DNA from 3 places in the Streptomyces sp. NPDC005962 genome. Region 1 is predicted to be linked to each of the others. Evidence: riboswitches for the same ligand, from Rfam matches in the RefSeq annotation. Region 1 holds a riboswitch; each other region holds the start of a gene.
What was found. A riboswitch is a leader RNA that binds a small molecule or an ion and turns the genes downstream of it on or off. The one in region 1 is predicted to bind cobalamin.
Positions count from the first base shown of each region.

Region 2: another riboswitch for cobalamin. It lies ahead of cobN (cobaltochelatase subunit CobN); the one in region 1 lies ahead of ABZ370_RS21880 (cobalamin biosynthesis protein).
Region 3: another riboswitch for cobalamin. It lies ahead of ABZ370_RS05355 (HoxN/HupN/NixA family nickel/cobalt transporter); the one in region 1 lies ahead of ABZ370_RS21880 (cobalamin biosynthesis protein).

Region 1 covers NZ_JBEXVE010000012.1:188,589-198,695, forward strand. The annotation lists gene ABZ370_RS21860 (cobyrinate a,c-diamide synthase) at 1-1,171, opposite strand, end outside; gene cobO (cob(I)yrinic acid a,c-diamide adenosyltransferase) at 1,165-1,761, opposite strand; gene ABZ370_RS21870 (putative cobaltochelatase) at 1,761-3,929, opposite strand; gene ABZ370_RS21875 (cobyric acid synthase) at 3,988-5,520, opposite strand; gene ABZ370_RS21880 (cobalamin biosynthesis protein) at 5,517-6,497, opposite strand; cobalamin riboswitch at 6,639-6,779, opposite strand; gene ABZ370_RS21885 (hypothetical protein) at 6,946-7,176, opposite strand; gene ABZ370_RS21890 (inorganic phosphate transporter) at 7,192-8,508, opposite strand; gene ABZ370_RS21895 (class II aldolase/adducin family protein) at 8,746-9,501, shown strand; gene ABZ370_RS21900 (hypothetical protein) at 9,607-10,107, shown strand, end outside.
Region 2 covers NZ_JBEXVE010000004.1:345,640-355,746, forward strand. The annotation lists gene ABZ370_RS09895 (cation diffusion facilitator family transporter) at 1-428, opposite strand, end outside; gene ABZ370_RS09900 (hypothetical protein) at 722-976, shown strand; gene cobN (cobaltochelatase subunit CobN) at 1,029-4,658, opposite strand; cobalamin riboswitch at 4,691-4,842, opposite strand; gene cobG (precorrin-3B synthase) at 4,902-6,323, shown strand; gene ABZ370_RS09915 (precorrin-8X methylmutase) at 6,320-6,973, shown strand; gene ABZ370_RS09920 (precorrin-2 C(20)-methyltransferase) at 6,970-8,532, shown strand; gene ABZ370_RS09925 (cobalt-precorrin-6A reductase) at 8,534-9,295, opposite strand; gene ABZ370_RS09930 (cobalt-precorrin-5B (C(1))-methyltransferase) at 9,349-10,107, shown strand, end outside.
Region 3 covers NZ_JBEXVE010000002.1:395,918-406,024, reverse strand. The annotation lists gene ABZ370_RS05375 (LysR substrate-binding domain-containing protein) at 1-781, opposite strand, end outside; gene ABZ370_RS05370 (aconitate hydratase) at 971-1,576, shown strand; gene ABZ370_RS05365 (GAF and ANTAR domain-containing protein) at 1,617-2,303, shown strand; gene ABZ370_RS05360 (aconitate hydratase) at 2,482-4,458, opposite strand; gene ABZ370_RS05355 (HoxN/HupN/NixA family nickel/cobalt transporter) at 4,605-5,705, opposite strand; cobalamin riboswitch at 5,733-5,934, opposite strand; gene ABZ370_RS05350 (EamA family transporter) at 6,020-6,949, opposite strand; gene ABZ370_RS05345 (LysR family transcriptional regulator) at 7,018-7,872, shown strand; gene ABZ370_RS05340 (DUF6131 family protein) at 7,910-8,065, opposite strand; gene ABZ370_RS05335 (carboxylesterase family protein) at 8,225-9,775, shown strand; gene ABZ370_RS05330 (MarR family transcriptional regulator) at 9,794-10,107, opposite strand, start outside.

The sequences.
Region 1 (10,107 bases):
CGGCGTCCACCACCGCGCACATCGGGCGGCCGTCCAGCGAACGCGCCAGATACAGCAGCCCGGCGCACTCGGCGGCGATGGGCGCCCCGGTCGCCGCCAGCTTCGCGACCTCGGCGCGCAGCGGCTCGTTCGCCGACAGCTCCGGTGCGTACACCTCCGGGAAGCCGCCACCGATCACCAGCCCGCCGACGCCCTCGGGGAGGCGCTCGTCCCGCAGCGGGTCGAACGGCACGACCTGCGCACCCGCGGCGGTGAGCAGCTCGGTGTGCTCCGCGTAGGAGAAGGTGAACGCGGCTCCGCCCGCCACGGCGACCACCGGACGCGGACCTTCCGGGTGCCGCCCCTCCGGCCGCGGCCCCCCGGCGACGGCCGCCGCCGGGCCCAGCTCCGCCACCGGGTCCCACACCGGGCCGGACAGGGGAGGCGCGCTGCCCGCCAGCGCCATCAGCCCGTCGAGATCGCACCCCTCCCGCACCCAGGTGGCCAGCGCCGCCACCGCGTCCGTCGCCTCCGTGCGCCGCTCGGCCACCGGCACCAGGCCGAGATGACGGCTCGGCGTCCCGACCTCGCGCATCCGGCGCAGCGCGCCGAACACCGGCACCCCGGCCCCTTCGAGGGCCTCCCGCAGCATCGCCTCGTGCCGGTCCGACCCGACCTTGTTGAGGATCACCCCCGCGACCCGCACCTCCGGGTCCCAGGAGGCGAAGCCATGCACCAGCGCCGCCACCGAACGCGACTGCGACGACGCGTCCACCACCAGCACCACCGGCGCCCGCAGCACCTTGGCCACCTGGGCCGTCGACGCCAGCTCGCCCTGCCCGGCCGCGCCGTCGAACAGCCCCATCACGCCCTCGATCAGGGCCAGATCGCAGCCCGCCGCCCCATGCAGGAACAGCGGGGCGATCCGGTCCGGACCGCACAGATAGGCGTCCAGATTCCGCCCCGGCCGCCCGGCCCCGCCACCAGGCGCCCGGCCACCAGGCGCCCGGCCGCCACCGGCGGACGAGACGGCCAGCGCGTGATAGCCGGGATCGATGTAGTCCGGGCCCACCTTGTGCGGGGAGACATCGAGACCGCGCTCCGCGAAGGCGGCCATCAGCCCGGCGGTGACGGTCGTCTTGCCGCTGCCGGAGGCGGGCGCGGCGACGACCAGTCTGGGGACTCTCACCACTCGATGCCTCGCTGGCCCTTCTGACCGGTGTCCATCGGGTGCTTGACCTTGGACATGTCGGTGACCAGATCGGCGAATTCCACCAGCGGCGCCGGTGCGTTGCGCCCCGTGATGACCACATGCTGCGTACCCGGCCGGTCGCGCAGGACCGACACCACTTCCTCAGGATCGACCCAGCCCCAGTGCATGGGGTACGCGAACTCGTCCAGCACATAGAGCCGGTATGTCTCCGCCGCGAGATCGCGCTTGACCTGCTCCCAGCCCTCGCGTGCGGCCTCCTCGCTGGAAGCCATGTCGCGCTGGACCCACGACCAGCCCTCGCCCATCTTGTGCCATGCGACGGTCCCCCCTTCGCCCGAGTCGCCGAGGACGCGCAGCGCACGCTCCTCGCCGACCTTCCATTTCGCGGACTTTACAAATTGGAATACACCGACCGGCCAGTTTTGGTTCCACGCCCGCAGCGCCAGGCCGAACGCGGCGGTCGACTTGCCCTTCCCCACGCCCGTGTGCACGAACACGAGCGGCCGGTTGCGGCGCTGGCGGGTGGTCAGCCCGTCGTCGGGGACGACGGTCGGTTGTCCTTGCGGCATCAGGCTGCCCTTCGTGTGTTCTGTACCGTCCGTACATCGCGGACCAGCGCCGTGACGCTGTCCGCGCGCAGTTCGTCGAGGGTGACCGGAGTGCCCCGCAGATCGCGGGCCAGCGTGCCCGCCAGGCCCAGCCGCACCGGCCCCGCCTCGCAGTCGACCACCACCGAGGCGACCCCGTCGGCCGCGAGCAGCCGCGCCGCGCGCCCGGCCCGCTCCACCGGTGTGGACTCGGCGACCCGGCCGGAGCCCGCGGCCTTCTTGGCCTCGGTGGCCCGCCCGTCGGTCACCACGACCAGCAGCGGACGGCGCGAGGGGTCCCGCAGCCGCTCCACCCGCAGCACCTCGCGGGCCTTCAGCAGCCCCGCCGCGAGCGGGGTGCGGCCGCCGGTCGGCAGCTGTTCCAGCCGGGCGGCGGCGGTGTCCACCGACGAGGTGGGCGGCAGTGCCAGCTCCGCTCCCGTGCCCCGGAAGGTGATCAGGCCGACCTTGTCCCGCCGCTGGTAGGCGTCCAGCAGCAGCGACAGCACCGCGCCCTTGATCGCGCCCATGCGCTTGCGGGCGGCCATCGAGCCCGACGCGTCCACGACGAACAGCACGAGATTGCCCTCCCGGCCCTCCCGCACCGCCTCCCGCAGATCGTCCCGGCGCACCAGCAGCCCGGGGCCGCTCCGCCCGCGGCTGTGCTGATGCGGGGCGGCGGCCCGTACCGTCGCCGTCAGATGAAGCGAGGTCAGCGTCCCCCGGGGGCGGCGCGCACCGGCGGTGCGGCCGTGCGCGGTGCGGGCGCGCGACCGCCGCCCGGCGGCGCCTTCGCCGAGCCCCGGTACGTCCAGCCGCCGGGTCCGGAACGGCTCCGCGGCGCCCACGGCCGCCCGCTCGCCGCCGCTGCCACCGGCCCCGCCGCCCTCCTCGGACTCCGCGGGCTCGGCGCCGGACGACGCCTCGGGTTCGGCCGACCGCTGTTCGGGGATGGACGGCTCGGGCCCGCCGGGCGGCGGCGCCTGCTCCTGCCCGCCGTCCTGGGGACGGCCGCCGCCGGGCCCGTCGGGGCCGTCTCCGCCGTCGGAACCGCCGCCGGGCCCGCCCGGGCCATCGGGGTCGTCATCCGGGCCCTCATCGGGCTCGGCGGCTTCCGGCTCGGGCTCCGGCTCCTCGTCCTCGAACTGCCGCAGCACCTCGTCCAGCTTGTCCTCGTCCAGCCCCGGCGCGTCGAACGGCGCCCGCCGCCGCCGGTGGGGGAGCGACAGCAGCGCCGCCTGCCGCACGTCCTCGGTCCGCACATCCGTCCGGCCCGCCCAGGCGGCCAGCGCCGTCGCCGTACGCGCCGTCACGATGTCCGCGCGCATCCCGTCCACCTCGAACGCCGCGCACACCGCCGCGATCTGGCGCAGCGCGCGGTCGCTCAGCCGGACGGCGGGCAGCAGGGCGCGCGCCGCCGCTATGCGCTCCCGCAGCTCGCCCTCCTCGTGCGCCCAGCGCACGGCGAACCCGGCCGGGTCCTCGTCGTACGCCAGCCTCCGGCGCACCACCTCGACCCGCTCCTCGGTGTCCCGCGACGCCGTGACCTCGACGGTGAGCCCGAAGCGGTCCAGCAGCTGCGGCCGCAGCTCGCCCTCTTCCGGGTTCATGGTGCCCACCAGGAGGAAGCGCGCGGCGTGCCGTACGGAGACGCCCTCGCGCTCCACGTAGGAGGCGCCCATGGCGGCCGCGTCGAGCAGCAGGTCGATCAGGTGGTCGTGCAGCAGGTTGACCTCGTCGACGTACAGCACCCCGCGGTGCGCGTCGGCGAGCAGCCCCGGCTCGAACGCCTTGACCCCGTCGGACAGCGCCCGCTCGATGTCGAGCGACCCGACGAGGCGGTCCTCGGAGGCGCCGACCGGCAGCTCCACCATCCGCGCGGGGCGCGCGTCCCCGGCGACGGTCTCGTGCGGTCCGTCCGGGCAGTCCGGGTCGGGCGCGGCCGGATCGCAGGAGAAGCGGCATCCGGGGACGACGCCGACCGGCGGCAGCAGGGTGGACAGGGCGCGCACGGCCGTCGACTTGGCCGTGCCCTTCTCGCCGCGCACCAGCACGCCGCCCACGGCGGGCGAGACGGCGTTGAGGAGCAGGGCTAGCCGCATGTCGTCCATTCCGACGACCGCGGTGAACGGGTAGGCAGTGGTGGTCATGCTCGGGTACCTCCTACGGTGCGTGCGCGGTCGGTGCGTGCGGGCTCGCGTCTCGTGCTCAATCCGTTCCTCCCGGCGCTCCGGGCGGTACGAAGGGCAGTCCGTCCGGTACGCCGCCCTCGATGAGCCTCAGCAGCGCGTCCGTGTCCGCGTGCTCCTCGATCAGATCGCCCAGCCGGTCGAGCTGCTCCTCGCGCAGCTCCCCGAAGCGGGTGTCCGGCGCGGGCACGAACGCCCGGCCCGCCGCCTCCGCGACCCGCCGCAGGAAGGCGCGGCGGAAGCCGTCGCTCTCCAGTGAGCCGTGCCAGTGCGTGCCCCATACGGAGCCCACCCGGCAGCCGTCCAGGAAGGGTTCGTCGCCGCCGCCCTGCAGTTCGGCGATCCCGTGGTGGATCTCGTAGCCCTCCACCCGTTCGCCCAGCGCCTCGCCGACCGGCCGGGCCAGGGTCTTACCTGCGGCGAAGCGGACCCGTACGGGCAGCAGCCCGAGGCCCGCGACCGTTCCGGCCTTCGACTCGACCTCGTCCTCGATTCGCTCGCCGAGCGCCTGGAAGCCGCCGCAGATGCCGAGCACCGGCCGCCCCTCCGCGGCCCGCCGCGCGATCGCGTCGGCGAGGCCGCGCTCGCGCAGCCACTCCAGCGCGCGCACGGTCCCCCGAGTGCCCGGCAGCACCACCAGATCGGCGTCGGCCAGCTCCTCCGGGCGGTCCACGAAGCGCACGATCACGCCCGGCTCGGCGGCCAGCGCGTCCACGTCGGTGAAGTTGGACATCAGCGGTACGGCGGTCACCGCGACCCGCAGCAGGTCCGCGCCGTGCGGCGGTGCGACGACGCTCTCGCGCACCGTGCCGCGCAGCGAGACGCGCAGTCCGTCCTCCTCGTCGATGCCGAGGCCGTGCGCGTACGGCAGCACGCCGACGGTCGGCCGCCCGGTGAGGTCGCGCAGCATGTCCAGACCGGGTTCCAGCAGGGTCACGTCGCCGCGGAACTTGTTCACCACATAGGCGGCGATATGCCGCTGGTCCTCGCGGGACAGCAGCGCGGTCGTGCCGAAGAAGGACGCGAAGACGCCGCCGCGGTCGATGTCCCCGACCACGACGACCGGCAGCCCGGCGGCCCGGGCCAGCCCCAGGTTGACGATGTCGGTACGGCGCAGATTGATCTCGGCCGGGCTGCCCGCGCCCTCGCAGATCACCGCGTCGTGGGTGCGCCGCAGCTCGTTCAGACAGTCGGTGACGGTCTCCAGGAGGCCTTCGCGCCGCCACTCCGCGTGGTAGCCACGCGCGCTCATCTCGCCCACCGGCTTGCCGAGCAGCACCACCTGGCTGCTGCGGTCGCTGCCCGGCTTCAGCAGGACCGGGTTCATCAGGGCGCTCGGTTCGGCGCGCGCGGCGGCGGCCTGCATGGCCTGGGCCCGCCCGATCTCGGCGCCGTCCTTGGTGACGAAGGAGTTGAGCGACATGTTCTGCGCCTTGAACGGGGCGACCCGGAGCCCTTTGCGCGCCAGCCAGCGGCAGATGCCCGCCGTGACGACGCTCTTACCGGCGTCCGAGGTCGTCCCCGCGATGAGCAGTCCGCCCCCCAGGGTCATCGGTTCACCCTTTCCTGATCGGCTCCGGAGCCCTGAGGGGCACCGGAGCGAGCCGCGACGGTGGTGAGCAGGGCCAGCGCCGCCACCCGCCGCGAGAGGCGGATCGCGCGCGGGATGTCGGCCGCCGTCACGGGACGGCCGCCCGGGTTCAGCACGGGGCGGTGCTCGACCCGGCCCCCGTACGTCAGCGTGCCGCCCAGCCGGACGCCCAGCGCGCCCGCGAACGACGCCTCCACCGGGCCCGCGTTGGGGCTCGGGTGGCGTCCGCCGTCGGCGCGCCAGGCGCGCCGCGCGCCGCGCGGGTCGGGCCCGGCGAGGGTGGCCAGCACCGCGGTGAGACGGGCGCCGGGCCAGCCCGCGGCGTCGTCCAGCCGGGCCGCGGCCCAGCCGAACCGGCGGTATCGGGCCGACTTGTGGCCCACCATGGCGTCCAGCGTGTTGACGGCCCGGAAGCCGACGAGCCCCGGCACCCCGGCCACGGCCCCCCACACCAGCGCGCCCACCACCGCGTCCGAGGTGTTCTCGGCCACCGACTCGACGACCGCCCGCGCGATCTGCCGCTCGTCCAGGGCCTGCGGATCGCGTCCGCACAGATGGGGCAGCCGCTCCCGCGCGGCGTCGACGTCCCCGGCGGCCAGCGCGTCACCGATGGCCCGGGCCTCCCGGACCAGCGAGGTACCGCCCAGCACGGCCCAGGTGGTGGCGGCGGTCAGCGCGGCGTCGGCGGCACGGGAGGGCCCCACGAGGGTGCGTACGGTACGCGCCAGCAGCGCGGCACCGGCGGCCGCACCGCCCGCGCACAGCGCGGTGTGCAGGGCCCCGGAACCGCGGTGGTCGCGCCACAGCCGCCGCTCGACGGCCGCGGCGGCGCGCCCGAACGCGGCCACCGGATGGCCGCGGCGCGGATCGCCCGTGGCGAGGTCGCCGAGGAAGCCGAGTGCGGCGCCGCACGCGTACGAGGCGTGATCGGCACGCATCCTTCAGACCGCCGTCATGCCTCTGCGGCGGGGACCGCCGCCGAGCATACGGACAGTTGGAGCTGACGGCGTGGCAGTGCCGGGCATGGCGGTATGTCCTCACTCAGGGTCCGCGCCCTGGTTCGACGTGACCGGCGGTGAAAGTCTCCTGGCTCCCGGATCGGCGGCTCTCCCGGTCTTCCAGCCCTCCTCGCTACGGACGGCCGTGACCCCTTGCGGTGAGGGGAGAGCGCTCCCCGGTGACAGTGGCGGGACCGCGCCGGATTCTCACCGGCTTCCTCTCCTGCCGCCGTTTGGCTCGGGAAGTCCACCATGGGGTGCGAATGGCCGTCAACTCGCATTTGACCTGCGATGCCAGAGTGTGCGGAGCTCCACAGGCGCACACCTGGCAACGACCGCGGGGCGGCGGGCGCCGATAGCGCCCACCGCCCCGCGGCTTCCGTGGCTTTCAGGCCACGATCAGATAGATGCCGTACGCCACCACCGCGGCGCACAGCGCGAAACAGGCGTACGCGCCGGTGCGCGCAACCGGGGACGCGCCGCCCGCGGTGGCCTGGGGCTGCGCCTGAGCCGTACGGGAGGTGCCCATGATGCCCAGGGTGAAGACCCCTACGACGCCGACCGTTGCCGCGAGGCTGATGCCGAAGACCTGGCCGAGTGCCGCCCAGTCGATCTGCATGGTGTGTGCTCCCTGTCAGCTGCTGGAACGGGTTCCCGCGGCGGCGGGAGTGGGTGCGGAGGGGGACGAGGCGTTCCGGGTATCCGTGCCGCGCGTGCCGTCGGTGCCGGCGGTGGCAGACACGGTCGTCGGCTGTGCGGACCCGGCCGAGGCGGCCTTCCCGGCGGGCGGCGGGGCCACCGACCGCACGGCGGCGGTGACGACACCGACCGGCTCGGCGGACTCCGCACCCGGCGCGTTCACGTTGCTGGCGTCCACCGGCTTGCGCCGCGAGAGCACCCAGATGACACCGCAGCCGAGCACCGCGAGGACGGCGACCGCGGCGATGCCCCCGCTGCCCTGGCCGGCCAGGAGCGCCGCACCGGCGGCCACCAGACCGGCGGCCGGGAGGGTCAGCACCCACGCGACGACCATGCGGCCCGCGGTCGACCAGCGCACCACCCCGCCCTTGCGGCCGACGCCCGCGCCCATGACGGCGCCCGAGCAGACCTGCGTGGTGGACAGCGCGAAACCGATGTGGGAGGAGGCCAGGATGACGGTCGCGGCGCCGGTCTGGGCGGCGAAGCCCTGCGGCGGCTGGATGTCGGTGATGCCCTTGCCCATGGTGCGGATGATGCGCCAGCCGCCCAGGTAGGTGCCGAGGGCGATGGCGAGACCGGCGGAGACGATCACCCACATGGGCGGGTCGGAGTCGGGGGCGATGACGCCGCCGGTGACCAGCGCGAGGGTGATGACGCCCATGGTCTTCTGTGCGTCGTTGGTGCCGTGGGCCAGGGATACCAGGGCGGCCGAGGCGATCTGCCCGGCGCGGTAGCCCTTCGCGGTGTCCTCCGCGGCCCGGTCGCGGGCCAGCCGGTAGGTGAGCCGGGTGGCGGCCACCGTGGCGATGCCCGCCACGACCGGCGCGGCCACGGCCGGGATGAGGACCTTCATGACGACCGCGTCGCCGTTGACCCCGTCCATGCCGACGGAGACCACGGTGGCGCCGATGAGGCCGCCGAAGAGGGCGTGTGAGGAGCTGGACGGAAGACCGGCCAGCCAGGTCACCAGATTCCAGAGGATCGCGCCGACCAGCCCCGCGAAGATCACCTCGGGCTGGATGCCGGACCCCTCGTCGATGATGCCGCCGGAGATGGTCTTGGCGACCTCTATGGAGAGGAAGGCGCCGACGAGGTTCAGGACTGCCGACATCGCCACCGCGACCCGGGGACCGAGTGCTCCGGTGGAGATGGTGGTGGCCATGGCGTTGGCCGTGTCGTGGAAGCCGTTCGTGAAGTCGAACACCAAGGCCGTGACGATCACGATCCCGATGAGAAGCGTGATGTGTTCCATACACCCGGTCAATCAGTTCGGAGGGCGGTCAGTGCCACGGTGAACGTAAGGAAACTGGGTGAACGGGAGATGAACTGAGGCGGGCTTCATGGTGACGCGGGCGCGGTGGTGTGAGAACGGCTGGTTTTCGACCGGACTCCCTTTCGCCATACGGTATTTGACATCCATACATCGGGCTGATGTAAGCCGCTCCGTCCGGTGTTCCTGTGGAAGGATCACGCCCGGAGGTGAGGGCCCATGACGGAGCCGCGATCGGCACGACAGCCGCAGTCCGTACGACGGACGCAGTCGGCGCGACGGCCGCAGCCGAGGCTGACCCAGCCCCTGCGGCAGGCCTGGGCGCATGTGGTGCGGACGGCCCGCAGAACCACCGCCGACGGGCTCGTCGTCGGCACCTCGGGCAATGTGTCGGTCCGGGTCGGCGACACCGTCCTGGTGACCCCGAGCGGCGTCCCGTACGACCGGCTCGGCCCGCGTGACGCGGTCGGCGTCGACCTCGACGGCCGCCAGGTGCTGGGCACGCTCGCGCCCACCAGCGAGCTCCCCATGCACCTCGCCGTCTACCGTCACACGGACGACGCCTCAGCCATCGTCCACACCCATGCCGTTCACGCCACCGCGGTCTCCACGCTCGTCGGTGAACTCCCCGCGATCCACTACATGACCGCCGCGCTCGGCGGGCCGGTCCGGGTCGCCGACTACGCGCTCTACGGAACTGATGAATTGGCCGAAAACATGCTGCACGCGCTGCGCGACCGCTCCGGCTGTCTGCTGCGCAACCACGGCACCGTCGTATACGGCGCGACGCTGGACCAGGCGTACGACCGCACCGCCCAGCTGGAGTGGATGTGCCAGGTCTGGCTGGCCGCGGCCGCCGTTCCCGGCCATACCCCCACCCTCCTCCCGCCCGCCGAACTGGAGCGCGCCGCGGCCAAGCTCAGCGGCTACGGCCAGCAGCCCGCCGGGGACGCCGGGGACGCCGCCCAGCCGTAGCGCGGCCGCCGCCCGGCCCCGGACGGGTCCTGGACCGGTCCTGGCGGGGCCCGAAACAGCCCATCCCGCTGGCCGGTCCGCCGCTCCCCGCCCACACTGGGAGGGATGCGTGTGCGGACAACGGCGGTCGCTGCCGCCACCACTCTGCTCGGTGTCGGCGCGGCCGCGGTGGCGGCGGGCCGGTACGTCACCGACGCTGCGCTCAGACCGGCGCCCGACCGGCCGCTGCCGAACGAGCCACCGCTGACGGTGCACGCCACCGGCGACGGGCGGATCACCCTCACCCGTTCGCTCGCCTCGCTGCGCCCCGGCACCTACGGTCTCGTCGGCCGGATGTGCCACGCCGTCGTCGGCCCGGTGGACGAGGGCGTTCCGCACCCCGCCGACTGCGTCGTACGCCGCCTGGAGCGGGTCACGCACGGAACCCTCGACACGGGCACCCGGGTACGGCTCACCCCGCAGGTGTACACCGGCAACCCGCGGGACGCGCTCGGCCTCGACCACGCCGATGTCGACATTCCCGGCGAACTCGGGCCGCTGCCCGCCTGGTTCCTGCCCGGCGAGCGCACCACCTGGGTGATCACCACCCATGGCCTGGGCACCACC
Region 2 (10,107 bases), on a different contig from region 1:
ATGTTCACCACGATCCCGGCGAGCGCGACGGTCAGCACCAGACCACCGGTCACCTCGGGCGGGTCGAACAGCCGCGCCACCGATTCAAAGCCGAGGTATGCGCCGAGCAGCAGCAGAGAAAGCCCATTGGCCTGCGCGGAAAGGATTTCCGACCGCTTGAGCCCATAGGTATAGCCGCCGCGGGCGGGCCGGGCCGAAAGCCGGATCGCGATGAGCGCGAGGACGATCGAGGCGGCGTCGGTGAGCATGTGTGCCGCGTCGGAAAGCAGCGCCACCGAACGCGCGATCACCCCGACCACGACCTCCACCAGCATAAAACCGGTGATCAGCGCAAGAGCGATGGACAGCCATCGGCGGTCGGCATTCTCCGCCACCCCGTGCGCGTGCCCGCCATGACCCCCGTCATGTCCGTGCGTATGGGCTCCCACCCGTTCCTCCTCGCATCGCCTGAGGGACAGCGGTAATTGAACAGCACTTCGGGAAATTCTCCAAAGGCTGCAATGGACACGGTTATCAAGTGGCATTGCCTTATGAATTCGGCAACGCTTTTCATTGCCAGGCCGGGGGAAAATGCGCAGCGCACCGGGCTCCGGGGCGGGCGTCACCCGGGCGGGCGCTCACGGGTCGCTGATGCGTACGAGGCAACACCGGTGCGGGTGAGGTCGGCGCGGAGAAGGTGACCCCGCGGGGCGCGGCGCGTTGGCCGAACATGACGACGACGATGCGACGCCGTTCTCTCTCGCAGCCGAGCAGAGCGCTGGACCGGAGCACCGAAGGCGGCGGAACGGTTCACCAGACGCTTCACCAGTCGAGCTGCGTACCGATCTACGCGGCGCTGGTCGAGCGCTGGTCGTCCGCGGGGCGGGCGGTACCCGGTGCGTACGACCGTGAGTGGACCGAACTGGTCAACTGTCCGCCCTGGCCGGACCGTATCCGGGCGGCGGCCCGGCCGGCGGCACAGCCCTCCACGGGCTGAGCCGCCGCCCGGCCGATCATCCGGGGAATCGCTCGGGGGATCAGCCAGGGGATCAGTCGTCCCCGCCCTCCAGGCCGCCCTCGGTCTCCAGGAACAGCTCCCGGACCCGCTCCAGCACCTCCTGGTCCGGCTCCTCCCACAGACCGCGGCTCTCCGCCTCCAGCAGCCGCTCGGCCATGCCGTGCAGCGCCCAGGGGTTGGCCTCCTCCAGGAACGCGCGGTTCTCCGGGTCGAGCAGATACGTCTGGGCCAGCTTGTCGTACATCCAGTCGGCGACCACGCCCGTGGTGGCGTCGTAGCCGAACAGGTAGTCGACGGTGGCGGCGAGTTCGAAGGCGCCCTTGTAGCCGTGGCGGCGCATCGCCTCGATCCAGCGCGGGTTGACCACCCGGGCCCGGAAGACCCGCGAGGTCTCCTCGTGCAGCGTGCGGGTGCGCACCGTCTCGGGGCGGGTGGAGTCGCCGATGTACGCGGCCGGGGCGGTGCCCTTCAGCGCGCGCACGGTGGCGACCATTCCGCCGTGGTACTGGTAGTAGTCGTCCGAGTCGGCGATGTCGTGCTCGCGCGTGTCGGTGTTCTTCGCCGCGACCGCGATCCTGCGGTACGCGGTCTCCATCTCCTCGCGCGCCGGGCGGCCCTCCAGACCGCGACCGTAGGCGTAGCCGCCCCACACCGAGTAGACCTCGGCGAGGTCGGCGTCGGTGCGCCAGTCGCGGCTGTCGATGAGCTGGAGCAGCCCCGCGCCGTACGTTCCCGGGCGGGAGCCGAAGATACGGGTGGTGGCGCGGCGCTCGTCGCCGTGCTCGGCGAGGTCGGCGCGGGTGTGGGCCCGTACGTAGTTGACGTCGTCGGCCTCCTCCAGGGAGGCGGCGAGCCGTACGGCGTCGTCCAGCAGCCCGACGACATGCGGGAAGGCGTCGCGGAAGAAGCCGCTGATGCGCAGGGTGACATCGACGCGCGGGCGGCCGAGCTGGTCCTGAGTAACGGGTTCAAGTCCCGTTACGCGCCGCGAGGCGTCGTCCCACACCGGGCGGATGCCCATCAGCGCCAGCGCCTCGGCCACATCGTCGCCGGAGGTGCGCATCGCGCTCGTCCCCCACAGCGACAGGCCGACCGACCGCGGGTAATCGCCGTCGTTGTCGGCGCGGTAGCGCTCCAGCAGCGAGTCGGCGAGCGCCTGGCCGGTCTCCCAGGCCAGGCGGCTGGGCACGGCCTTGGGGTCGACGGAGTAGAAGTTACGGCCGGTCGGCAAGACGTTGACCAGGCCCCGCAGCGGCGATCCGGACGGCCCGGCCGGGACGAAGCCGCCGTTCAGGGCGTGGACGGCGTGGTCGATCTCGTCGGTCGTGGCGGCGAGGCGCGGCACGACCTCGCGGGCGGCGAACTCCAGGATCGCGGTGACGCCGGGCCGCTGCTCCTCGGGCACGTCCAGGGCGGCCTTCGCGGCGGCCTCCAGGGCCCAGTCCGCGTCCTCCATCGCCTGGACGAGGGTACGGGCGCGCTCCTCTGCCTCGTCCGCGCCGGTGCGGGTGGCGGCCGACTCGTCCAGGCCCAGCGCCTCGCGCAGCCCGGGGAGCGCGGAAGTGCCGCCCCAGATCTGGCGGGCGCGCAGGATGGCCAGGACGAGGTTGACGCGCTCGGGGCCGGTGGGCGCGCCGCCGAGGACATGCAGACCGTCGCGGATCTGGGCGTCCTTGACCTCGCACAGCCAGCCGTCGACGTGCAGCAGGAAGTCGTCGAAGCCCGCGTCGTCGGGCCGCTCCTCCAGACCGAGGTCGTGGTCGAGCCGGGCGGCCTGGATCAGGGTCCAGATCTGGGCGCGGATGGCGGGGAGCTTGGCCGGGTCCATCGCGGAGATGGCGGCGTACTCGTCCAGCAGCTGTTCCAGCCGCGCGATGTCGCCGTAGGAGTCGGCGCGGGCCATCGGCGGTACGAGGTGGTCGACCAGGGTGGCGTGGACGCGGCGCTTGGCCTGGGTTCCCTCGCCGGGGTCGTTGACCAGGAACGGGTAGATCAGCGGCAGGTCGCCGAGCGCGGCGTCGGGTCCGCAGGCCGGGGACAGGGCCGCGTTCTTGCCCGGCAGCCACTCCAGGTTGCCGTGCTTGCCCAGGTGCACCATGGCGTCGGCGCCGAAGCCGCCGTCGGCCTGCGGGGACGCCATCCAGCGGTAGGCGGCCAGGTAGTGGTGTGAGGGCGGCAGATCGGGGTCGTGGTAGATGGCGATGGGGTTCTCGCCGAAGCCGCGCGGCGGCTGGATGACGACCAGGAGATTGCCGTGGCGCAGCGCGGCGAGGACGATCTCGCCCTCGGGGTCGCGGCTGGTGTCCACGAACATCTCGCCGGGCGGCGGGCCCCAGTGCTCCTCGACCGCGTCGCGCAGCGCCTGCGGCAGCGTGGCGAACCAGCGGCGGTAGTCGGCGGCGGGGACCCGGACCGGGTTCTTGGCCAGCTGCTCCTCGGTGAGCCAGTCCTGGTCGTGGCCGCCCGCCTCGATGAGGGCGTAGATCAGCTCGTCGCCCTCGCCGGAGACCAGGCCGGGGAGCGACCCGGGGCCCTCCTCGGGGCCGAAGTCGTACCCTTCGGCGCGCAGTCGGCGCAGCAGGGAGACGGCGCTGGCGGGGGTGTCGAGGCCGACCGCGTTGCCGATCCGGGAGTGCTTGGTGGGGTAGGCGGACAGGACGAGCGCGAGGCGCTTGTCGGCCGCCGGTATGTGCCGGAGCCGGGCGTGTCGTACCGCGATTCCGGCGACACGCGCGGCGCGCTCGGGGTCGGCGGCGTAGACCGGCAGCCCGTCCTCGTCGACCTCCTTGAAGGAGAACGGCACGGTGATGAGCCGTCCGTCGAACTCCGGGACGGCGACCTGGGTCGCGGCGTCCAGCGGCGACAGGCCCTCGTCGTTCTCCTCCCACGCGCTGCGCGAGGAGGTCAGGCACAGCGCCTGGAGCACGGGGACGTCGAGTCCGGCGAGCGCGCCCGCGTCCCACGCCTCGTCGTCGCCGCCCGCCGACGCCTCGGCGGGGCGGGTGCCGCCCGCGGCGAGCACGGTGGTGACGACGGCGTCGGCCGCGCCGAGCGCCTCGATCAGCTCGGCTTCGGGGGACCTCAGGGAGGCGACGTACAGCGGCAGCGGGCGCGCTCCGGCGTCCTCCACGGCCCGGCACAGCGCCTCCACGAAGGCGGTGTTGCCGCTCATGTGGTGGGCCCGGTAGTAGAGCACCGCGATCACCGGGCCGGTGACGTCCTCGCGCGCGGTGCGCTCCAGCGGCCCCCAGGTGGGGGCGGGGGCGGGCGGCTCGAAGCCGTGGCCGGTGAGCAGCACGGTGTCGGAGAGGAACCGGGCCAGCTGCTCCAGGTTGGCGGGTCCGCCGTGGGCGAGGTAGGCGTGCGCCTCGGCGGCGATCCCGACCGGGACCGTGGACGCCTCCATGAGCTGGGCGTCAGGGGCCTGTTCACCGGTGAGGACGACGACGGGGCGGTCGCCCGCGAGCAGGGTTTCGAGGCCTTCCTCCCAGGCGCGGATGCCACCGAGCAGCCGCACGACGACGAGTTCGACCCCGTCGAGGAGTCCGGGCAGGTCGTCGAGCGCGAGGCGCGCCGGGTTGGCGAGGCGGTACGGCACCGGGCCCGTGGCCGCGCGGGCACTGAGCAGGTCGGTGTCGGACGTCGACAGCAGAAGGATCATGGCTCGGCGCCTTCCTCGGGGTCCGCGCCCCGGGCGGGTTGAAAGACGGCGGGAGTTCCTGGCTCGCACGGCGGGCTGCCGTGCTCACAGTGGCGGGACCGCACCGGATTCGCACCGGTTTCCTCCCCTTGACGCCATCTTGTGCGTCCGGCGGGCCAGACGGCCCGCCGCACGAGCATAGTAGGCGTTGCTGACCTGGCACGGGACGGTGAGGGCCGACCGATCGTCGGTATGCTCGCCGCCATGCCCATCCCCCCGACAACCGTCCCACCTGCGGATGAAGCGCCCTCCGAAGCGGCCTCTCGGCGGGCGCGCGGACGCGATGACGCCTGCCCCGGCGCGCTGCGGCTGCACCCGGCGGACGACGGCTCCCTGGCGCGCGTCCGGACCCCGGGCGGCCTGCTGACGGTCCATCAGGCGCGGGCACTGGCACGGGTCAGCGAGGTGCTGGGGGACGGCAGGCTGGACCTCACCTCGCGCGGCAATCTCCAGCTCCGCGGCCTGGACGCGGCCTGCGGCGGCGAGCTGGCGGCCGGGCTGCGGGAGGCCGGGCTGCTCCCCTCCGAACGGTACGACCGAGTCCGCAACATCGTGGCGTCCCCGCTGAGCGGGCTCGACGGCGCCGGATGCGGCGATGCCACGGCGTGGGCACGGGAGTTGGACGCCACGCTGTGCGCCGGTGCGTGGGGCGAGTTGTCCGGCTTGTCGGGGCGTTTCCTGTTCGCGATGGACGACGGCCGGGGCGATGTGGCCGCGCTGGGCGCGGATGTGACATTGATCGCAACGCGGGACGGCGGAGCCGTGCTTCGGATGGGCTCCGGGACTGACGGGGCTGCGCTGGAGGTGCGGGCGCGGGATGTGCCGCGCGCCGCCGCGCTGGCCGCCGTGGAGTTCCTGACCAGGGCCGGGGAGAGCGGTACGCGGGCGTGGCGGGTGCGGGAACTGCCCGGGCAACACGCCGTGACCGCCGACGGCTTGGCGGCGCGACTCGCGGACGAGGGTGTCGAAGCCGTACGAATCGGGCACGGGAAGCCGGGCGACGCGCCCGGCACACCGCCCGCGCCGGGCGTCGTGTCCGGGCCGGACGGGCGCCACGCCGTGTCCGTCCTCGTTCCTCTGGGCCGGGTACGCGCCGCGCAGTGGCGGCTGCTCGCCGGGCTCGCCTCCCGGAGCGGGTCCGGTGAACTGCGTGTGACACCCTGGCGCGGCGTGGTGCTCCCGGGGTTCACCGCGGACGGCGCGGCGGCCGCGGCGCGGGAAGTGGCCGAGGCGGGGCTGGTGACCGCGCCGGATTCCCCGTGGGTCGGGGTCGGCGCGTGTACGGGACGGCCGGGCTGCGCCAAGTCCCTGGCCGATGTGCGCGCCCACGCGGCGCGCGCGGTGACGGAGTCGGTGGCGGACACGGTGGCGGGCGGTCCCCGCTCCCCCGACGCGCCGCCGGTGTACTTCTCCGGCTGCGAGCGGCGCTGCGGCCACCCCGGCGGCCGCTGGGTGGACGCGCTCGCCACGTCCGGGACGGACTACCGGCTCACCGTACGCGACACGCGCGAGCCGGACGGCGAGACCGACGGGGGCACCGGCGGCGGGGAGACCGGCGGCGGCGTGACAGATGTGGCAGCGGATCAATTGGCCGCCGCCGTGGCGGCGGCCCGCGGAACAGCATGATCAACGACACGATCGAGGACACAGTGTTCGACTACGAGAAGGACGGGGCGGCCATCTACCGCGCCTCCTTTGCCACCATCCGCGCCGAGGCGGACCTGAGCGGCCTCCCCGCCGATGTCAGCCAGGTCGTGGTGCGGATGATCCACGCGTGCGGCATGGTCGACCTGGTCAAGGACCTCGCGTACACCCCCGAGGTGGTCGCGCGGGCCCGGGAGGCGCTGCGCGCCGGGGCGCCGGTGCTGTGCGACGCGCAGATGGTCGCCAGCGGCGTCACCCGCAAGCGGCTGCCCGCCGACAACGACGTGGTGTGCACGCTCTCCGACCCGTCCGTACCGGAGTTGGCGCGGCGCATGGGGACGACGCGCAGCGCCGCCGCGCTGGAGCTGTGGCGGGACCGGCTGGAGGGTTCGGTCGTGGCGGTCGGCAACGCGCCCACCGCGCTGTTCCGGCTGCTGGAGATGATCGAACAGGGCGCGCCGCGCCCGGCCGCCGTCATCGGCGTACCGGTCGGGTTCATCGGTGCCGCCGAGTCCAAGGAGGCGCTGGCCGGACACCCGGCGGCGCCCCACCATCTGGTGGTGCGCGGCCGACGCGGCGGCAGCGCCATCGCCGCGGCCGCGATCAACGCGATAGCGAGCGAGGAAGAGTGAGCGAGCAGCAGCGACGGGCGACGCCCGCGGCGAAGGGCCGGCTGTACGGCGTGGGCCTCGGCCCCGGTGACCCTTCCCTGATGACGGTACGGGCGGTGGAGGTCATCGCCGGGGCCGATGTCGTGGCGTACCACAGCGCCCGGCACGGCCGCAGCATCGCCCGTTCCATCGCCGAGCGGCATCTGCGGCCCGACCACATCGAGGAGCGGCTGGTCTACCCGGTCACCACGGAGGGCACCGACCATCCGGGCGGCTACCGGGGCGCGATGGAGGAGTTCTACGCGGAGGCCGCGGCGCGGCTCGCCGCGCACCTGGACGCGGGGCGCACGGTCGCGGTGCTCGCCGAGGGCGATCCGCTCTTCTACGGCTCGTACATGCACATGCACAAGCGGCTCGCCGACCGCTACCCCACCGAGGTCATCCCCGGCGTCACCTCGGTCAGCGCGGCGGCCGCCCGGCTCGGCGCGCCGCTGGTGGAGGGCGAGGAGGTGCTGACCGTCCTCCCGGGCACGCTGCCCGAGGAGGAGCTGACGGCACGCCTCGCGACGACCGACGCGGCGGCGGTGATGAAGCTCGGCCGCACCTTCCCGACGGTGCGGCGCGCCCTGGAGCGTTCGGGGCGACTCGCCGACGCGCGGTACGTGGAGCGCGCCACGATGAGCGCGGAGCGCACCGGGGCGCTGGGCGAGATCGATCCGTCGTCCGTGCCGTACTTCTCGGTGGCGGTGCTGCCGAGCCGTATCGGCACACCGGACGCCCCTGACGCCCCGGAGGCCCCGGACACCCCGGACGCCTCCGTGTCCGGGCGTCCGGGTGAGGTCGTCGTGGTGGGCCTCGGCCCGGCCGGTCCGCTGTGGCTCACCCCCGAGGCGCGCGGTGAACTGGCCGCCGCCGAGGATCTGGTCGGCTACACCACCTACCTGGACCGGGTCCCCCTACGCCCCGGCCAGCGGCGCCACCCCTCCGACAACAAGGTCGAGGCCGAACGCGCCGAGTTCGCCCTCGACCTCGCCCGGCGCGGCCGGCGTGTCGCCGTCGTCTCCTCGGGCGACCCCGGCGTGTTCGCCATGGCCACCGCCGTCCTGGAGGCCGCGTCCGAGGACCCGTACCGCGACGTCCCGGTCCGGGTGCTGCCCGGCATGACCGCGGCGCACGCCGCCGCCGCCCGCGCGGGCGCGCCGCTCGGCCACGACTACGCCGTGGTCTCCCTGTCCGACCGGCTCAAGCCGTGGGAGGTCATCGCCGGACGCCTGCGCGCCGCGGCCGCCGCCGATCTGGTCCTCGCCCTGTACAACCCCGGCTCCCGCAGCCGTATCTGGCAGGTCGGCAAGGCCCGCGAACTCCTCCTGGAGCACCGCGCGCCGGACACCCCGGTCGTCCTGGGCCGCGACGTCGGCGGCCCCGAGGAGTCCGTCCGCATCATCCGCCTGGCCGACCTCGACCCGGAGGAGGTGGACATGCGCACGATCCTGCTGATCGGCTCCTCCCAGACCCGTACGGTCCGCCGTGGCGACGGCACCGACATCGTCTGGACCCCGCGCCGCTACCCCGAGGCGTGACTCAGGGCCGTGCGGTCGTACGGAGCCAGGCGACGGCCTCGGCGGGGGTCCGGACCACCGGGACGCCCTCCGGGGCCGGTGGACGCTGGACGACGACCACCGGGATTCCGGCCTCGCGGGCCGCGGTGAGCTTGGGGGCCGTGGCCCCGGCGCCGCTGTCCTTGGTGACCAGGACGTCGATGCGGTGGCGGCGCAGCAGGTCGGTTTCGCTGTCCAGGGTGAACGGACCCCGGTCGAGGATCATCTCCATGCGGGGCGGCAGCGGGGGCTGCGGGGCGTCGACCGAGCGGACCAGAAACCACGGTGTGGTGAGGTGGGCGAAGGTGGCCAGCCCCATGCGGCCCGTGGTGAGGAAGACCCGCTCCCCCAGGTCCGGCAGCAGCCGCGCGGCCTCCTCCAGCGAGGCGGCCGGATGCCAGCGGTCGCCCGGACCGGCCACCCAGCCGGGGCGGCGCAGGGCGAGCAGGGGAACATGGACGGCGGCGGCCGCTCGGGCCGCGTGGTGACTGATCGTGTCGGCGAAAGGATGGGTGGCGTCGATGAGCGCGTCCACCTGGTGCTCGCGGAGCCAGCGGGCCATACCCTCGGGGCCCCCGAACCCGCCGATCCGCACCTGCCCGGCGGGCAGCCGCGGTGCGGCGACCCGGCCCGCGAGGGAACTGGTGACACGCAGGGCGGGGTCGCCGTCCAGCTCCTCGGCGAGGCGGCGGGCCTCGGTGGTGCCGCCCAGGATGAGCACATGGCGCACCGGTGCGCTGTTCATCGGATGCCTTTCGTCGTCCGTGCGCCCGTCATCGTATGCGCGGCGGGTGGCCCATGGCTGACCCGGAGGCCGAGGTGAGCGGGGGGCGCGGGGCGCAGCTGGAGCGGACCGGGCTGCGGCACGGGTGGACCACCGGGGCATGCGCGACGGCCGCGACGACGGCCGCGTACACCGCGCTGCTCAGCGGCGACTTCCCCGACCCCGTGACCATCGCGCTGCCCAAGGGCCAGCGGCCCGCGTTCGCGCTGGCGGCCGAGGAGCTGTCGGCGGACCGGGCCATGGCCGCGGTCGTGAAGGATGCCGGGGACGACCCCGATGTGACGCACGGCGCGCTGGTGCGGGCGACGGTACGGGTTCTGCCGCCGGGCGGCGGCGTGGTGTTCCGGGCCGGGCCGGGCGTCGGCACCGTCACCCGGCCCGGCCTGCCGCTCGCGGTGGGCGAACCGGCGATCAACCCCGTGCCGCGCCAGATGATGAGCGAGCACATCGCCTCGGTCGCTGCCCGTCACGGCGGCAGCGGTGACGTCGAGATCGAGATCTCGGTCGACCACGGCGAGGAGATCGCCCGCAGCACGTGGAATCCCCGGCTGGGCATCCTCGGCGGGCTGTCCATCCTCGGCACGACCGGCATCGTGGTGCCGTACTCCTGCTCGGCCTGGATCGACAGCATCCGGCGCGGCGTGGACGTGGCCCGGGCGGCCGGGCGGCGGCATGTGGCGGGGTGTACGGGGTCGACCTCCGAGAAGGTGGCCGTGGCCGAGCACGGGCTGCCCGAGGACGCCCTGCTGGACATGGGCGACTTCGCGGGCGCC
Region 3 (10,107 bases), on a different contig from region 1:
CGATGTCCTTGCACACCACTCCCTCGCGCGGCGCGGAGCGGATCGAGTCCGGCAGCACGGCCACCCCGAGCCCCGCGGCGACCAGCGCCAGGGCCGCCGAGGTCTCGGTGACCTCGTAGGCGCGGTGCGGGTAGAAGCCGGAGGCGAGGCAGCTGCGGACCACCGCGTCGCCCACGACGGAGCCGAGCTGGGCCGCGTACATGATGAAGTTCTCGTCGCGCAGCTGCTCCACCCGTACGGAGTCCGCCTCACCCAGCCAGTGCCCCTCGGGGACGGCGGCCACCAGGGGTTCGGTGGCGATGGGGCGGTGGACGAGGCCCTCCCGCCGCACCGGCGGGCGCAGCACGCCGACGTCGAGGCGGCGCTCGGCCAGCCCCGCTTCCTGGGCGGGGGTGAGCATGTCGGTGTGCACCTCCAGGATCACCTGCGGCAGCTCGCGCTTCACCAGCCGTGCCAGCGCGGGCAGTTGGCGGTACGAGGCGGAGCCCGTCAGCCCGATGCGGAGCACGCCCTCCGCGCCGGAGGCGAACCGTCCGACCCGGGCCACCGCTTCGTCGACCGCCGTGAGAATCCGCTCCACATCGGTACGGAACACCTCACCGGCCCCGGTCAGCGCGACGTGCCGGGTGGTACGGGCGAACAGTTCCACCCCCAGCTCCGTCTCCAGCCGCCGGATCGCCTGGGAGAGCGGGGGCTGGGCCATGTGCAGCCGTTCCGCGGCCCTCCCGAAATGCCGGGTCTCGGCGACGGCCGCGAAATACCGGAGCTGCCTGAGTTCCATCGGAAACTCCCCTCACACTGCGCCTCAGCGTAGGGAACACGTCCCATACACCACAAATACCTGGTCGCAGCCTATTGAGACGCGAGAGATATCAATAGGGCCGGCGGCTGGTCGGCTCACACCCTCCCGTACGCGGTCCGCGTCCTGCTGGAGAACGTCGCCCGGCGGGCTCCCGGTGCGCTGGCGGACGTGGTCGGCCGGGGCCGGGCCGGTGGCGGGGGCTGCGACGTGCCGGTGCACCCGAACCGGATCATGCTGCACGACACCACCTGCCTGCCGGCGCTGGCCACCCGCCGCAGCACCGAGGCGGGACGCGGCGCCCACACGTACACGGCCGACCGCACCCGCGTCCTGCCCGTGTACGAGGCCGCGCCCACCTACCGCGAGGCGGGCTACGACCTGGTCGTCGTCGCGGGCCGCGACTACGGCGCGGGCTCCAGCCGCGACTGGGCGGCCAAGGCACAGGCCCTGCTGGGAGTGCGCGCGGTCGTCGCCGAGTCGTACGAGCGCATTCACCGCAGCAACCTGATCGGCATGGGCGTCCTGCCGCTGGAGTTCGCCGAGGGCGACAGCGCGTCGGCGCACGCGTTCACCGGAGAGGAGGAGCTCTCCTTCGAAGGTCTCGGCCGGCTGCGCGTCGGCACCAACCGGGTGGACCTGCACCTCCACCGCAGCGACGGCCGGCGCACCACGGCCGGACTGCGGCTGCGCGTCCACTCCCGTCAGGAACTGGCCTACCTCCGCCACGGCGGCATCCTGCCCTACGTGGTCCGCCGTTACCTTCAGGGCCCATGATGACCCTGCGGGCGGATGACGGCGAAGAGAGACGGTGGGCATGGACTGGGAGAGCTTCGCGGAGCGGATGGCCGTGATGGCGCGGGACCTGCTGGCGCAGGACTCGGTGGACGCGACGCTGGAGCGGATCACCGCGGGCGCCGTGGAGAACGTCGAGGGGTGCGACGCGGCCGGAATCCTGGTCCTCCACGGTCAGCGGGTGGAAACCCTGGCCCCGACCGAGGGGCTGGTGGTCCGCTCCGATCAGTTGCAGGAGCACACCGGCGAAGGCCCGTGCTTCGACGCCGCGCTCCGCAGCGAACCCGTCTACCGGATCAGAGATGTCGCCGAGCCCCAGGAGAGGTGGCCCGAGTACGGGCGCCGGGCCCATGCGCTGGGCATCGGGAGCATGATGGGGTTCCTGCTCTACACCCGGGAAGAGGAACTCGGTTCGCTGAATCTCTACTCGCGGAGCACGGGCGCCTTCACCAAGGGCAGCGAGACGGCCGGGTGGCTGCTGGCCTCGCACGCCGCGGTCGCCTTCTCCAGCGCCCGCACCGCCGACCAGCTCCAGCAGGCGCTCTCCACCCGGCACGCCATCGGCGAGGCCATGGGCATCCTCATGGAACGCCTCAAGGTCGGCGAGGACGACGCCTTCAATATGCTGCGGCGGGTGTCCCAGGAACGCAACATCAAGCTGCGGGACATCGCCCGCCAGGTCTGTGAGAGCGGCGGCCTGGACGACTGATACGACCGGCCGCCGCCCCTGGAGGCGGCTCCACCGGCCCTCATTCTGGACCGGAAGAGCCTGGCCATCGTGTTCCCCCGGGGGACTCGCCGACAGCGTGGGGCGCGGGTACCCGGCGCCCGGACCCGTATGCATACCCGCGGGGCCCGATGACGGCCCGTCGGCGGACGAGAACCCCTCAGCGGGCGAGCGCGGGGATGACGCCGCCCGCGAGAACCGCCTCGCACTGCCGGGGGGAGAGTCGGTGGCGCAGCAGGTACTCCTCGTCCCGGGTGACATTGCGTACCCGCAGGGTACGGTCGTCCGTCCGGGCGAGGGCCTCGTGCAGACCGGACAGCCGCAGCCGGTCGTCGGCCCCGATGCGCTCGTAGTCGCCGGGATCGTCGAATTCGAGGGCGAGGACACCGAAGTTGGCGAGGTTCTGCCAGTGGATGCGGGCGTACGTCTTGGCGATGACGGCTCGTAGCCCGAGGTAGCGCGGGGTGATGGCGGCGTGTTCGCGGGACGAGCCCTGCCCGTAGTTCTCACCGGCGACAATGAGGTGCCCGCCGTCGTCCCGTACCGACGCGGCACGCCGCGGGTAGTCGGGGTCCAGCCGGGTGAGGGTGAACTCGGCCAGCTTCGGGATGTTGGACCGGTAGGGCAGGGCCTTCGCCCCGGCCGGGGAGATCTCGTCCGTCGAGACGTCGTCACCGGCCTTGAGGAGCACCGGGCCTTCGAGGGTGTCCGGCAGCGGGTCGAGGTCGGGCAGGGCCGAGATGTTGGGGCCGCGCCGCAGCCGGACGCGGTGGGCCTCGTCCGGCGGCAGCGGTGGCTCCAGCATGGCGTCGTTGACCGACGCCGGTACGGGGGTGTCCGGTGCGGGAGGGGCCACCGGCAGGCGGTCGGCCCAGTCGCGCGGGTCCGTGATGACGCCGGTCAGCGCGGAGGCCGTGGCGGTCTCCGGCGAGCACAGCCACACCGCGTCGTCCTCGGTGCCGGAGCGGCCGGGGAAGTTGCGCGGGAAGGTACGCAGCGAGTTGCGCCCCGCGGCGGGGGCCTGTCCCATGCCGATGCAGCCGAGACAGCCCGACTGGTGGATACGGCCACCGGCGGCGATCAGGTCGAAGGTGGCGCCGGAACGCGTCAGGTCCTGGAGGATCTCGCGGGACGTCGGGTTGATGTCGAAGCTCACCTCGGGCGCCGTCTGCCGCCCGGCCACCATGGCCGCCGGTACGGCGAAGTCGCGGAACCCGGGGTTGGCGGAGGAGCCGATGACCACCTGTCCGATGGGCTCCCCGGCGGCCTCCCGGACCGGTACGACGTTGCCCGGCGAGGTGGGCCGTGCGATCAGCGGCTCCAGCGACGACAGGTCGATCTCCTCGTCGAGGTCGTACGAGGCGTCCTCGTCCGCGACGATCTCGGTGAAGTCCCCGCCGCGCCCGACCCCGTCGAGGAAGCGGCGCACCGCGTCGTCGGCGGGGAAGACGGTGGTGGTGGCGCCGAGTTCCGCCCCCATGTTCGCGATGACGTGCCGGTCCATGGCGGTGAGGGAGGCCAGCCCGGGCCCGTGATACTCCAGCACGCGCTGGACGCCGCCCTGCACCCCGTGACGGCGCAGCATCTCCAGGATCACGTCCTTGGCGCTGACCCAGGGCGGCAGTTCCCCGGTCAGCCGGATGCCCCAGATCTTCGGCATGGTGAGGTGGAGCGGCCGTCCGGCCATGGCGAGGGCGACTTCCAGACCGCCGGTGCCAATCGCCAGCATGCCCAGCGAGCCGCCCGCGCAGGTGTGCGAGTCGGACCCGGCGAGTGTTCTGCCGGGAGCGCCGAAGTGCTGCATATGGGTCGGGTGGGAGACCCCGTTGCCGGGCTTGGAGAACCACAGGCCGAAGCGGCGGGCGGCCGAGCGCAGGAAGAGGTGGTCCTCGGCGTTGCGCTCGTCGGCCTGGAGGATGTTGTGGTCGACGTACTGGACGCTGACCTGCGTGCGGACCCGGTCCAGCGCCAGCGCCTCCAGCTCCTGCATCACCAGGGTGCCGGTGGCGTCCTGGGTGAGCGTCTGGTCCACGCGCAGCGCGATCTCCTCCCCCGGCTCCATCGGGCCGGACACGAGGTGGTCGCCGATCAGCCACTGCGTCACGGTGCCGTGTGCACGGTTACGGGGCAGGCCCATAGCGGTACCGCCTTCCCGGTGCGGGGGCGGCCGGACCGTCCGGGCGCCACCATGCGGGTTCCCGTTCGGCGGCCGCCATGTCGGTCCCGCCCCACCACAGTCACCCGGACGGACGCCCCCGGCTCCGGCCCCGGGCCGCGGGGGCGTCAGCCGCCGTCGCCGTCCGCGGTGGCCGGGGCGGTGCGGACGGACCAGCGCTGCTCGACCTTGGCGATCCGCCAGTAGGCCAGCGCCGCGGCCCACACCACGACGAACAGCCCGACGATGATGAACCCGACGTTGTCCAGGTTCAGCGCGGATATCCAGCCGGTGACGGCGTCCCGCAGGGCGAGCTTGTCGTGGAGGACGCCGACCAGCTCGATGGTGCCGATGAGGAAGGCCACCGCGATGGACAGACCGGTGATGGCCAGGTTGTAGAACACCTTGCGGACCGGGTTGGAGAACGCCCACTGGTAGGCGAAGTTCATGAAGGTGCCGTCGAGGGTGTCGAAGAGGCTCATCCCGGCGGCGAAGAGCAGCGGCAGGCACAGGATCGCGTACCAGGGCAGCCCCGCGGCGGCGCCGCTTCCGGCCATCACCATCAGCGTGACCTCGGTGGCGGTGTCGAAGCCGAGCCCGAAGAGGAAACCGAGCGGGTACATCTGGCCGGGCCGGGTGATGGACTTCGTGAAGCGGCCCAGGACGCGGTTCATGAAGCCGCGCGCGTCCAGGTGCGCCTCCAGCTCCGTCTCGTCGAACTGCCCGGCGCGCATCGCCCTGAAGACCCGCAGGATGCCGAGCAGGGCGACCAGGTTGAGCGCGGCGATGAGGTAGAGGAAGGTTCCGGACACGGTGGTGCCGATGACGCCGAGCACCTGGTGGGTGCCGGAGTTCTCGTTCACCAGGGTGCCCGCGAGCTGCGTACCGCCCGCGACCAGCGCGGCCAGCAGGACGACGACGCTGGAGTGGCCGAGCGCGAACCAGAAGCCCACCGACACCGGCCGCTTGCCGTCGGCCATCAGCTTGCGGGTGGTGTTGTCGATGGCGGCGATGTGGTCGGCGTCGAAGGCGTGCCGCATGCCGAGGGTGTACGCGGTGATCCCGAGGCCGACGCCGAACGTCCTGGCCCCGGCCTCGTAGTGCTGGGGCGCGACGACCAGGAAGAGCAGGCCGAAGGCGACGGCGTGCAGGGCGACGATCACCGCCAGCAGCCCGGCGGTCCGGACGGTGTCCTCGCGCCGCCAGCGCGTTGCGGTGGGCAGGGTCATGCGGTCACGCTCCAGCACCTCGTGGATCACTTCGTGAGATGCCGCGGCCGGTCTCCTGGCTGACGGGTCGACGCGACCGCCCCTGCCTTCCCGGCCGCGCCCTTGCGGCCAGTGGCTCCGCGGCCTGCTGCTGAGGCCTCGGAACGGGACGGGAACTCCCCGATCACAGTGGCGAGGGCCGCTCCGGTTTCCCACCGGCTTCCCGAACACCACGGCCCGGCAACTGTAGGCGGCACCCCGCAAAACCGGCAAGTGAGGCACTTTCAGCTACGGTCGCGCGCGCGAGGTCGCGGTCGAAGCGCGAGGTGTCGCGGTCACGCGCGCGAGGTGAGGATGCTGAGCGCGTTGGCCGCGACGATGGCGCCGACGCTCGCCCACTCCGTCCACCCCAGGCTCTGGCCGAGGATGATCCATCCGACGACCGCGGCGAGGACCGGGTTGACGCTCATGAAGAGCCCGAAGGTCTGGGCGGGCACCCGGCGCAGGGTGAACAGGTCGGAGAGGTAGGGCACGGCGGAGGAGAGGACACCGGCGGCGATGGCGTACCCGGCCGCCCCCGGCGTCGGCGGGTGCTGGACGGCGATGACGATGCCGACGGGCAGGAACAGCACGGCGGAGAGCGCCGCGGCGGCCGCCGACCCCTGCGCGCCGGGGACACGGCGGCCGACGGTGCGGTTGAGCAGGATGTACGACGCCCAGCAGGCGGCGGCCAGCAGCCCGAGCCCGAGGCCCGTGTAGTCGGTCGACGGCTGAGGGCGCATCAGCGTGACCACGCCCGCCAGGGCGACCAGCGCGCAGCACGCGTCCGTGCGGCGGCGGGAGGCGGACAGGGCGATGGTCAGCGGGCCGAGGAACTCCAGGGTCACCGCCAGCCCGAGGCCGATGCGGTCGATGGCGCTGTACAGGGACAGGTTCATGGCGCCGAAGACCAGGGCCAGCAGCACCACCGGCCACCACTGCTCCTTGGTGAAGGACCGCCAGCGGGGGCGGCCGACGGCCAGCAGGACGACGGCGGCGACGTACTGGCGTACCGCGACGACGCCGGTGGCCCCGAGGACGGGGAAGGCGAGGGAGCCGATCGCGGCGCCGGTCTGGTTGGACAGGCCGCTGCCGGCCATGGTGAGCACACCGGACAGCGGCGTCCCGGCCGGTTTCCGGTCCGGATCGCTGGCGCTGGTGGGGTGTGACGGGGCGGTCCGGTGCGCGGGGGCAGGAGCGGGAGCGGTGGCGTGGGCTGCGTCCATACCCCGATCGTGCGGTCGGGCGATCGTTGCGCAAAATGCGTTGAGCGTCGTACCTATACGCTGTGGTTATGGATGTGGAGCTGCGGCAGCTGCGCTGTCTCGTCGCGATCGTGGACGAGGGCACGTTCACCGACGCCGCCATCGCGCTCGGGGTGTCGCAGGCGGCCGTGTCCCGCACGCTGGCCTCGCTCGAACGCGCCCTCGGGGTACGCCTGTTGCGGCGTACCTCCCGGACAGTGACCCCGACCGGCACCGGACTGCGGGTGGTGGCGCAGGCCCGGCGGGTGCTCGGGGAAGTGGACGATCTGGTGCGGGAGGCCACGTCGGGCCACACCCGGCTGCGGATCGGCTACGCCTGGTCGGCGCTGGGCAGCCACACCCCCGCCTTCCAGCGCCGCTGGGCCGCCGCGCATCCGGAGACCCGGCTGCACCTCGTCCGGGTCAACGCCACCACGGCCGGTCTGGCGGAAGGCGCCTGTGACCTGGCCGTACTGCGCAGGCCGCTGGAGGACCACCGCTTCGACTCGGCCATCGTGGGGCTGGAGCGGCGGCTGTGCGCGATGGCGGCGGACGACCCGCTGGCCTCGCGCCGCTCCATCAGGCTCGCCGACATCGGCGAGCGCACGCTGCTGGTCGACCGGCGGACCGGCACCACCACGCCCGAGCTGTGGCCGCCCGGTTCCCGCCCGGCCACCGAGGAGACGCAGGACATCGAGGACTGGCTCAACCTGATCTCCACGGGCAGCTGCGTGGGGATGACGGCCGAGTCGACCGCCCACCAATACCCGCGGCCCGGCATCGTGTACCGACCGGTACGCGACGCCGAGCCGATCGCGGTGCGGCTGGGCTGGTGGCGGGACGATCCGCATCCGGCGGGGCAGGCAGTGATCGAACTGCTCACCGCGCTCTACCGGGCGGGATGACCCGCGCGTCTGTCCGCTATCCGCTATTCGCTATCCGTTAGTAGAAGTGCCGCCGTCCGGCGACCGCGTGTCCGGCGGCGCCCAGGGCCCACAGGACCGCCCCGATGACGAGAAGGACGATGCCGATCGTCCACAGAATGGCGATGCCGGTCAGCAGACCGATGATGAGGAGAATGACCCCGAGGACAATCATGGTGTCCTCCGATCTCGCGGGAGTGGGTCCACCTCCACTATCTGCCTCTTCTTCCTGCCGCGCCAACGCGTCGTGCCCCCGCCGGAGGCGATCGGGTGGGGCTCGGGCATGGTGGTGTCTCCCAGGAGCGTGTTCCCCAGGAACCGTGAGGAGCCATCGATGACGACAGCCGGGTCCCGCGAGTCGGCAGCCGGGTCCGCCGCGCCCGTGGTGCGAGCCGCCGCCGGCGCGGTGCGTGGCCGCCGGGAGGGCGGTCTCGCCGTGTTCCGCGGCATTCCGTTCGCCGAACCGCCGGTCGGGGACGCACGGTTCCAGGCGCCGCGCCCCGTGCGCGGCTGGGAGGGGACCCGGGACGCGTTCGCGTTCGGTCCGCCGCCCCCGCAGGAGTCGGGGTTCGCGGGCCGCGCCGGGGTCCTGGACACGCCGGTGGGCGACGACTGGCTGACGGTCAACGTCTGGACACCCGAGCCGGACCCGGCGGCCCGCCGTCCGGTGATGGTGTGGATCTACGGCGGCGCCTACAAGCTCGGCCACTCCGGCAGCCCCGGCTACGACGCCCGGCGCATCGCCCGCGACGGCGATGTCGTCGTGGTCACCCTGAACTACCGGGTCGGCATCGAGGGCTTCGCCCTCCTCGACGGGGCGCCCGCCAACCGCGGTCTGCTCGACCAGGTCGCGGCCCTGGAATGGGTGCGGGAGAACATCGCGGCGTTCGGCGGCGACCCCGGCCGGGTCACCGTGTTCGGGGAGTCGGCCGGAGCCGGATCGATCGCCTCGCTGCTGGCCATGCCGAGCGCGGCGGGGCTGTTCCGGCGTGCCATCGCGCAGAGCGTGCCGGGCACGTACTTCTCGGGCGAGCTGGCCCGGGACATCGCGGGCGCGCTCGCCGCCGAGGCGGGCCTGCGGCCCACGGCCGCCGATCTGGCCACGGTGGACCCGCGGCGGCTGACCTCGGCGGGCGAGGCGCTGGGCCCCAAGATGCGCCAGTACGAGCAGCGGTGGGGGCAGGTCGTCCACACGACGATCCCCTTCGCACCCGTCGTCGACGGCGAGGTGCTGCCGACCACTCCATGGCAGGCGCTGGCGGCCGGTACGGCCCGGGACGTGGAGCTGATCGCCGGGCACAACCGGGACGAGTTCCGGCTCTTCCTCGCGCTCGGCGGGCAGCTCGGAGAGGCGGGCGAGGAGGAAGCGGCGGCGGCCCTGCGCACCTTCGCACCGGGGCCGGACGGCCCCCAGGCCTATCGCGCCGCCTTCCCCGGAGCCTCGCCCGCCGAACTCCACGAACGCGTCCAGTCCGACTGGCTGTTCCACATGCCCTCGCTGCACCTGGCCGAGGCCCAGGTGGCCGGGGGCGGCCGCGCGCATGTGTACGAGCTGACCTGGCCCGCCCCGGCGGGCGGCGGCGTCATGGGCGCCTGCCACGGCCTGGACATACCGCTGCTGTTCGGCACCTTCGACGCCGACCTCGGCATGCTGCTCTTCGACCGCTCCGGGCCCCCGCCGGAGGCCGAGGCGCTGTCGTCCCGCTTCCGCGCGGCCTGGACCGCGTTCGCCACGACGGGCGACCCGGGCTGGCCCGCGTACGACCCCGCCGGGCGGCTGACCCAGGTCTTCGACACGACGCCCGAGGTCACCGCCTACCCGGAGGAGATCTCCCGGCTCCTCTGGCAGGACCACACCTTCCCGGCCCTGCCGCTGCTCAGCTGACGCCCCCGGCCCGGCTGCTCAGCTGACGCCCTCGGCCCGCCGGACGTTGGCGACCATGGTCCGCAGCACCTTGAGCGCGGCCACGTACTCCTCGTCCCCGACCCCCTCGTGCACCACGGCCCGCACCTCGGTGGCCAGAGCGCGCAGCCGCAGCCGGGCCGCTTCGCCCGCGTCGGTGAGGTGCAGACGGCCGCCGGTGTCGGCCCGGAGCCACTGGCGGTGCAGCAGCTGGTCGACGACGCGGGCGATCTCGTGCGGACCGTCCGCGAGGGGCGTCAGCTGCGCGGCCACCTCCTCGCGGCTCGGGGCGGCGGGCCAGGAGTGCACGCAGT